3 regions of the Mesorhizobium sp. ANAO-SY3R2 genome follow, and region 3 is predicted to be linked to each of the others. Evidence: predicted binding sites of a transcription regulator. Region 3 holds the regulator's gene; each other region holds the start of a gene.
What was found. The regulator PhoB, encoded in region 3, activates phosphate uptake and scavenging genes when phosphate is short. The targets are predictions, from matches to a motif close to TGTCATNNANCTGTCAT.
Positions count from the first base shown of each region.

Region 1: the regulator PhoB is predicted to act here: its motif matches at 1,304-1,320, upstream of ABSY17_RS17285 (RNA degradosome polyphosphate kinase).
Region 2: the regulator PhoB is predicted to act here: its motif matches at 873-889, upstream of ABSY17_RS09065 (esterase-like activity of phytase family protein).

Region 1 covers NZ_CP159955.1:2,548,904-2,551,103, forward strand. The annotation lists gene ABSY17_RS17285 (RNA degradosome polyphosphate kinase) at 1-1,236, opposite strand, end outside; gene ABSY17_RS17290 (zinc-finger domain-containing protein) at 1,487-1,735, shown strand; gene ABSY17_RS17295 (FAD-dependent monooxygenase) at 1,755-2,200, shown strand, end outside.
Region 2 covers NZ_CP159955.1:887,574-889,773, forward strand. The annotation lists gene ABSY17_RS09060 (ATP-binding protein) at 1-562, opposite strand, end outside; gene ABSY17_RS09065 (esterase-like activity of phytase family protein) at 963-2,200, shown strand, end outside.
Region 3 covers NZ_CP159955.1:205,377-207,576, reverse strand. The annotation lists gene ABSY17_RS05775 (ROK family protein) at 1-1,024, shown strand, start outside; gene phoB (phosphate regulon transcriptional regulator PhoB) at 1,021-1,710, opposite strand; gene phoU (phosphate signaling complex protein PhoU) at 1,811-2,200, opposite strand, start outside.

The DNA of each region.
Region 1 (2,200 bases), 2.0 Mb from region 3:
GGTCACCGACTTGCCGGCTTCGGCCGCATCGATCAGCGCGCGCACGATCGGGCTGTCGTTCGAGGTGCGGTACAGCGTCTGCTTGATCGCCACCACCTCGGGATCCAACGCCGCCTGGCGCACGAACTGCACCACCACATCGAAGGATTCGTACGGGTGGTGGACGATGAAGTCCTTTTCCCGGATCGCTGCGAAGCAATCGCCGCGATGGTCGCGGATACGCTCGGGGAAACGCGGGTTGAACAGCGGGAACTTCAGGTCGTCGCGCGGAACCGCCACGATCTCCGAAATCTGGTTGATGGCCAGCGGCCCGCTCAGCACGCTGACGCGGTTGGCTGAAACACCCAGCTCTGCGGCGACGAATTCGCGCAATTCCGGCGGCATCTGGCTGTCGAACTCGATACGGATCACCGATCCGCGCCGCCGGCGCTTGAGAGCAGTCTCGAACAGGCGCACCAGATCCTCGGACTCTTCTTCGACCTCGATATCGCTGTCGCGGATGATCTGGAACGTGCCCGATCCCTTGACCTCATAGCCGGGGAACAGCTTTCCGATGAACAGGTTGACCGTCTCTTCGATCGGGATGAAGCGCACTGCGCGCTTGCGGTCCGGCAGCCGGATATAGCGCTTGAGCGCCACCGGCAGGCGCAGCAGGGCCGTCATCTCCTCGCCGTTCTTGCGGTGGCGGAGTTGCAGCGCGATCGAGAAGCCGAGATTGGGAATGAAGGGGAACGGATGCGCCGGGTCGATCGACAGCGGCGTCAGCACCGGAAATATCTGCTCCATGAAGTGGTCTTCCAGCCACTTCCGTTCGTCCTTGGCGAGATCGGCCGCAGCAATGCTCTCGATGCCCTCGAGCTTGAGCAACTGCATCAGGCTGGCCAGGCTTTTCTGCTGATCCTCCTGCAGCCGCTCGACTTCGAGCAGCAACTGTTCGAGCTGCTGTTGCGGGGTGCGCCCGTCGGGGCTGCGGATGGTGATGCCCTCGCGCACCTGGCCGGCCAGGCCGGCGACGCGCACCATGAAGAACTCGTCGAGATTGCCCGCCGAGATCGACAGGAAACGGACACGTTCGAGCAGCGGGTGGTTAGGATTCTGCGATTGCTCCAGCACACGCCGGTTGAACTGCAGCCAGGAGAATTCGCGATTGACGAAGCGATCGGGGTTGCCGTCGGCGGCGTCCGTCGGCGACTTGTCATTGACGAAATCGGTATGGACCGGCTTCAACTGATTCAAAGGCATTCTTTCCCCATTGCCGCGTTCCGCCGCTTATCCGGCTCAGCTTATCCTGTGACAGGCAATTGCGACAGTTTCATTTCAGCATCTTGCAAACCCGCCGCTTATGATACAAACGCTCCAATTACAGCGCAGCGCGCCCGTTGTGTGCGCCAGGGATGCTGTGGCATTTTGATGGTGCGTGTGATCTTTAGGAAAATCGGAACCGGTTTTCGGGGTCATGCGCAAGGTTTCTCGAAGGGAAAACTCCATGGCCGGTGGCTCCATTCCCCACTTCCAGAACGACGCTGGACATGCCGTGATCGAGATCGGCGTGAAGGAATTCATGTGCGTGGGCGCCAACCCGCCCTTCGACCATCCGCATGTGTACCTCGACATGGGCGCGGACTCCGAGAAGGTCTGCCCCTACTGCTCGACGCTCTATCGCTATTCATCGGACCTCAAGGCCACCGAGACACAGCCGCAGGGCTGCCTCTACGTCGCCGACCGCGCGGCCTGAACCCACCAATCCGTAGGTCATGCAATCGCAGCAGATTGTCGTGTCGGGGGCCGGCATCGCCGGCCTGACGGCAGCGATTGCTTTTTCTGATCTCGGATTCAGGGTTCGTGTCTACGACCGCTCGCCGGTGCTCGAAGAGGTCGGCGCCGGCCTCCAGCTCTCGCCCAACGCCACCCGAATCCTCGACCGCCTCGGCGTGCTCGACATCGTCCGCCCTTCGGCCGTGCAGCCGGAGGCAGTCGTGCTTCGCGATGCAGCAACGCTCAACGAGCGCGCGCGCGTGCCGCTCGGCGCTGCCGCCGATCAGCGCTGGAAGGCGCCCTATCTCGTCGCTCATCGCGCCGACCTGCAAAACGCCCTGCTCAGGCGAGCGCGCGAAAGCGCCCTGATCGAGATCACGCTCGGCGCAACGGTCATCGACGCCGAAGTGCAGCCGGACGGAGTTGCGGTGTCAGTCGAGCAGGC
Region 2 (2,200 bases), 680 kb from region 3:
AGATATGGGTGTTGGAGGCATAGGCCTGGCTGCGGCGGACGAAGACGCGCAGCACCTTGTCGTCGAGCTGGACGCGAACCTCGACGATCCTGGAATTGCCGACCGTATCGAGCCAGAAGGGTTTGTTGATCTGCTTCCTGATCTCGGTGGATAGTGCCTGGTCGAGGATCGAGAAGAACGGCTTGGGGCCGGGCGCGGGCAGGGGGTCGGGCGGCAGCAGGTCGATCTTCAGCGACATGCGCTCCTGCGCGATGCGGATGATCTGGGCGTAGTCGCCCTGTTCCGGGAAAGTGTCGAGCAGGTCGATGATGGCGGCGATGTCGCGCGTGACCGCCTGCGACAGCCTGACGGTGACGGTCTGCCAGTGGCGCTCCATGAACACGAACGCCACCACCGACTGCAGCAGGATCATCGGCGTGATGACGATGAGCAGCGAGCGGGCATAGAGCCGCTTGGGCATGTACAGCGCAACGCGCCGCCAGAAGCGGTTCCAGCTCCTGGGCACGGCCGTCAGTACGTGCCACATGCGTGTCCCGAGTGTGCCGCCGCTGGCCCCTTGCATATCGGTTGTTGCCATTCGCCCTTCCGCCTGCCGCCGACCGGACCTTGTCCCGGGCGGCTCGCGGCGATCCTAGTCCACGCTCGGCCGTTGTGTAAGAGCGCTTTCGGAACAGCGGTTTGGATTGGCGGGCAATCGAGTGCTCACCACTGCTTCCAAAGGTTCTTCTCACGCAGCCGGATCAACACGGGGATCTTGTTTGGAATGTGTCGGCCGTGTCTATGCTGAGGTAAATAGGTTGCAGGTGACGGCGAGGCAACTTGTGTAGCCGAATTTCACCTCGCTACCCAGGTAGCAGGACCTCGTTGTCGGCTGTCACGAAACCATCATGCGGCTGTCATCGCGCTGAGATGTCTGTCGCTCAAACGGAAACGGCTAAACCGTTCAGGCAAAGAGGTTTCCCATGTCCCGCAAGCTGCTGCTGCTGACGACCGCGCTCGCTGCGTCCGCCGCCTTTCCCGCCCATGCCGACCAGGCGTTCAACCGCATCGCCACCTTCCCAGTCGCGGCCAACCTGCCCAAGGATGCCGACAAGGCGACGCTGACTTCGTCCGAGATCATCACGGCCACCGAGGACGGCATGACGCTGGTCTACTCTGACAGCCCGCTGGGCGCCGTCGGGTTCATCGACATTGCCGATCCCAAGGCGCCGAAAGCCCAGGGCATCGTCAATATCGAGGGCGAGCCGACCTCCGTCACCGTGCTCGGCGGCAAGGTGTTCGCCGGCATCAACACGTCGAAGAGCAAGCAGGAGCCTTCGGGCAACCTGACGGTCATCGACGTCGCCTCGAGGAAGATCGAAGCCAGCTGCGATCTCGGCGGCCAGCCAGACTCGGTGGCGCTCAGCAAGGACGGCAAGTTCCTCGCCGTTGCCATCGAAAACGAGCGTGACGAGGAGCTCAACGATGGCGAGCTGCCGCAGCTGCCGGCCGGCAATCTCAAGATCGTGGCGCTGAAGGATGGCGCGGCGGACTGCGCGTCGATCAGGACCATCGACCTCACCGGTATCGCCACCGTCGCGCCGAAAGACCCGGAGCCGGAATTCGTCGCCTTCAACGATGCCGGCGAGATCGCCGTCACACTTCAGGAAAACAACCACATCGCGATTGTCGACGCCGCCAGCGGCAAGATCGTCTCGCACTTCTCTGCCGGTGACGTGACGCTCGAAAACGTCGACACCAAGAAGGACGGCGCCCTGTCCTTCACCGGCAAGGTCGAGAACGCCCCGCGCGAGCCCGACGCGGTCAAGTGGCTCGACAACGACCGCCTCGTCGTTGCCAATGAAGGCGACTACAAGGGCGGTGCCCGCGGCTTCACCATTTTCTCCAGGACCGGCGAGGTGCTTTTCGAATCCGGCCCGTCCTTCGAATACAAGGCAGCGGCCGCCGGCCACTATCCGGATGCCCGCAACAAGAAGGGCATCGAGCCGGAAGGCCTCGAATTCGCAAGCTTCGGCGGCCAGAACTACATCTTCGTCGCCGCCGAGCGCGCCTCGCTCATTGGCGTCTACAAGGACACCGGCAAGGAGCCGGAATTCGTCCAACTGCTGCCTTCGGGCATCGGTCCGGAGGGCCTTGTCGCCATTCCGTCGCGCAACCTGCTGGTCACCGCCAATGAGACCGACCTGGTCGAGGACGGTCT
Region 3 (2,200 bases):
GCAGGTGGCGCTGGCGCTCGACCCGAAGGCCGCGGCCATCGTCGCCGTCGTGCTGTCGCTGAACCATCTCTCCGCAGCCGTCATCGACTATGCCGGCAACACCATCGTCGAGGACAGCGCCAAGCTTTCGACCCAGAAAATGTCGGCCGAGGCGCTGGTCGAGGAGTGCGTCGGCATGGTGCGCCGGCTGGTGCGCCGCGTCGATCCGGCGGAGGGGCGGGTCCTGCGCATCGGGCTGGCCGTCCAGGGCATCACCGATTCCGGCTCACGCAAGCTCCTGTGGTCGCCGATCACGCCGCATGACGACATCCCCTTCGCCGACAGGCTGGAAGAGGAGTTCGGCGTGCCTGTGACGGTCGAGAACGACTGCAACATGATCGCCGAGGCGCTGCGCTGGCGGAATCCCGAACGCTATCGCGACGACTTCATCGCCATCCTGCTGTCGCACGGCATCGGCATGGGGCTCGTTATCAAGGGCGAACTGTTCACCGGCACGCTGTCGTCGGGCGGCGAGTTCGGCCACATGATCCACCGTCCCGATGGCGCGCTGTGCCGCTGCGGCCGGCGCGGCTGCATCGAGGCCTATGCCGGCAACTACGCCATCTGGCGCAATGCCAGGCTGGGCGACGAGAATGCCGAGCCCCTCGCCGACCTCTCCGATGCGGACATCAAGGCCCTCGCCGACGCCGCGCGCGACCATGACGGGCCCGAGCGCCAGGCCTTCCGCAAGGCCGGCGAGGCCATCGGCTTCGGCCTCGGCTCGATGTTCGCCCTGTTCGATCCGGCACCGCTCGCCTTCGTCGGCGTCGGCGCGACCGCCTTCGACCTGATGGAACCGCATCTGCGCGCGGCGCTGGCCAAGACGGCCGGCGGCGTGCATTCCAAGGCGATCTCCTTCGACACCGAGCCGGACGAGGTCCCGCTCATCAAGGAAGGTTGCACCAAGCGCGCCCTGCTCTATGTCGACCAGGAGATCTTCGCGCCCGCAGCGGCTCCGCGCCGCACCGACGTCGCCGAAGCCTAATCCTCGCGGATGGCGTAGCCGGCGCCGCGGATGGTGCGGATGACGTCGGGCATGCGGCCGGTGTTGACCGCCTTGCGCAACCGCCCGACATGCACGTCCACGGTGCGCTCGTCGATATAGATCGTCTCGCCCCAGACATTGTCGAGCAATTGGCCGCGCGAGAACACCCGGCCCGGATGCCGCATCATGAATTCGAGCAGGCGGAATTCGGTCGGCCCGAGCTTGATTTCACTCTTCTTGCGGTAGACCCGGTGCGATTCACGGTCGAGTACGATGTCGCCGACCTTGAGCACCGACGACAGCACCTCAGGCTTGGCCCGGCGCAGCAGCGCCTTGACCCGCGCCATGAACTCCGGCGTCGAGAAGGGCTTGACCAGATAGTCGTCGGCGCCGGTCGACAGCCCGCGCACCCTATCGCTCTCTTCGCCGCGCGCCGTCAGCATGATGATCGGCAGACGTTCCGTCTCGGGCCGCATCCGGAGCCGGCGGCAGAGCTCGATGCCTGATATCGCCGGCACCATCCAGTCGAGTACGAGCAGGTCCGGCACGTTCTCCTGAAGCCGGATTTCGGCCTCGTCGCCACGGGTGACGACTTCGACCTGGTAACCTTCGGACTCGAGATTGTAGCGAAGCAGCACGCCCAGCGGCTCTTCATCCTCGACGACCATGACCTTGGGGGCGATCATCGGCTGTCCTCTTTCTTGGCACATGACCCGGAGCCATGCGCAGCTTCAACGTGCTGCAGCGTCCATTGCACGTCCAGGCGGACGCGCGGCGCTGCCGAATTCAAGCGTTCGGAACCATTGAAGTGGTTTCGTCGACCTTCGGGCGGTTCAACGGCAACTGCGTGCCCGTCACCACGAAATAGGCGTTCTCGGCGATGTTGGTGACATGGTCGCCGATGCGCTCGAGGTTCTTGGCGCAGAACAGCAGATGCGTGCAGGGAGTGATGTTGCGCGGATCCTCCATCATGTAGGTCAGGAGCTCGCGGAACACGGCCGTATATTGGATGTCGATCTTCTGGTCGTCGGCGCGCAGTTCCTTCAGGCCCTCGGCCTGGCGCGCGACATAGAGTTCGACGACGCCGCGCACCTGCGCCATCACCAGTTGCGCCATCGCGTCGATGGAGTGCGAGAATGTCCGCGGCAGCGGCGACTGGCCGACGGCGCCGACGCG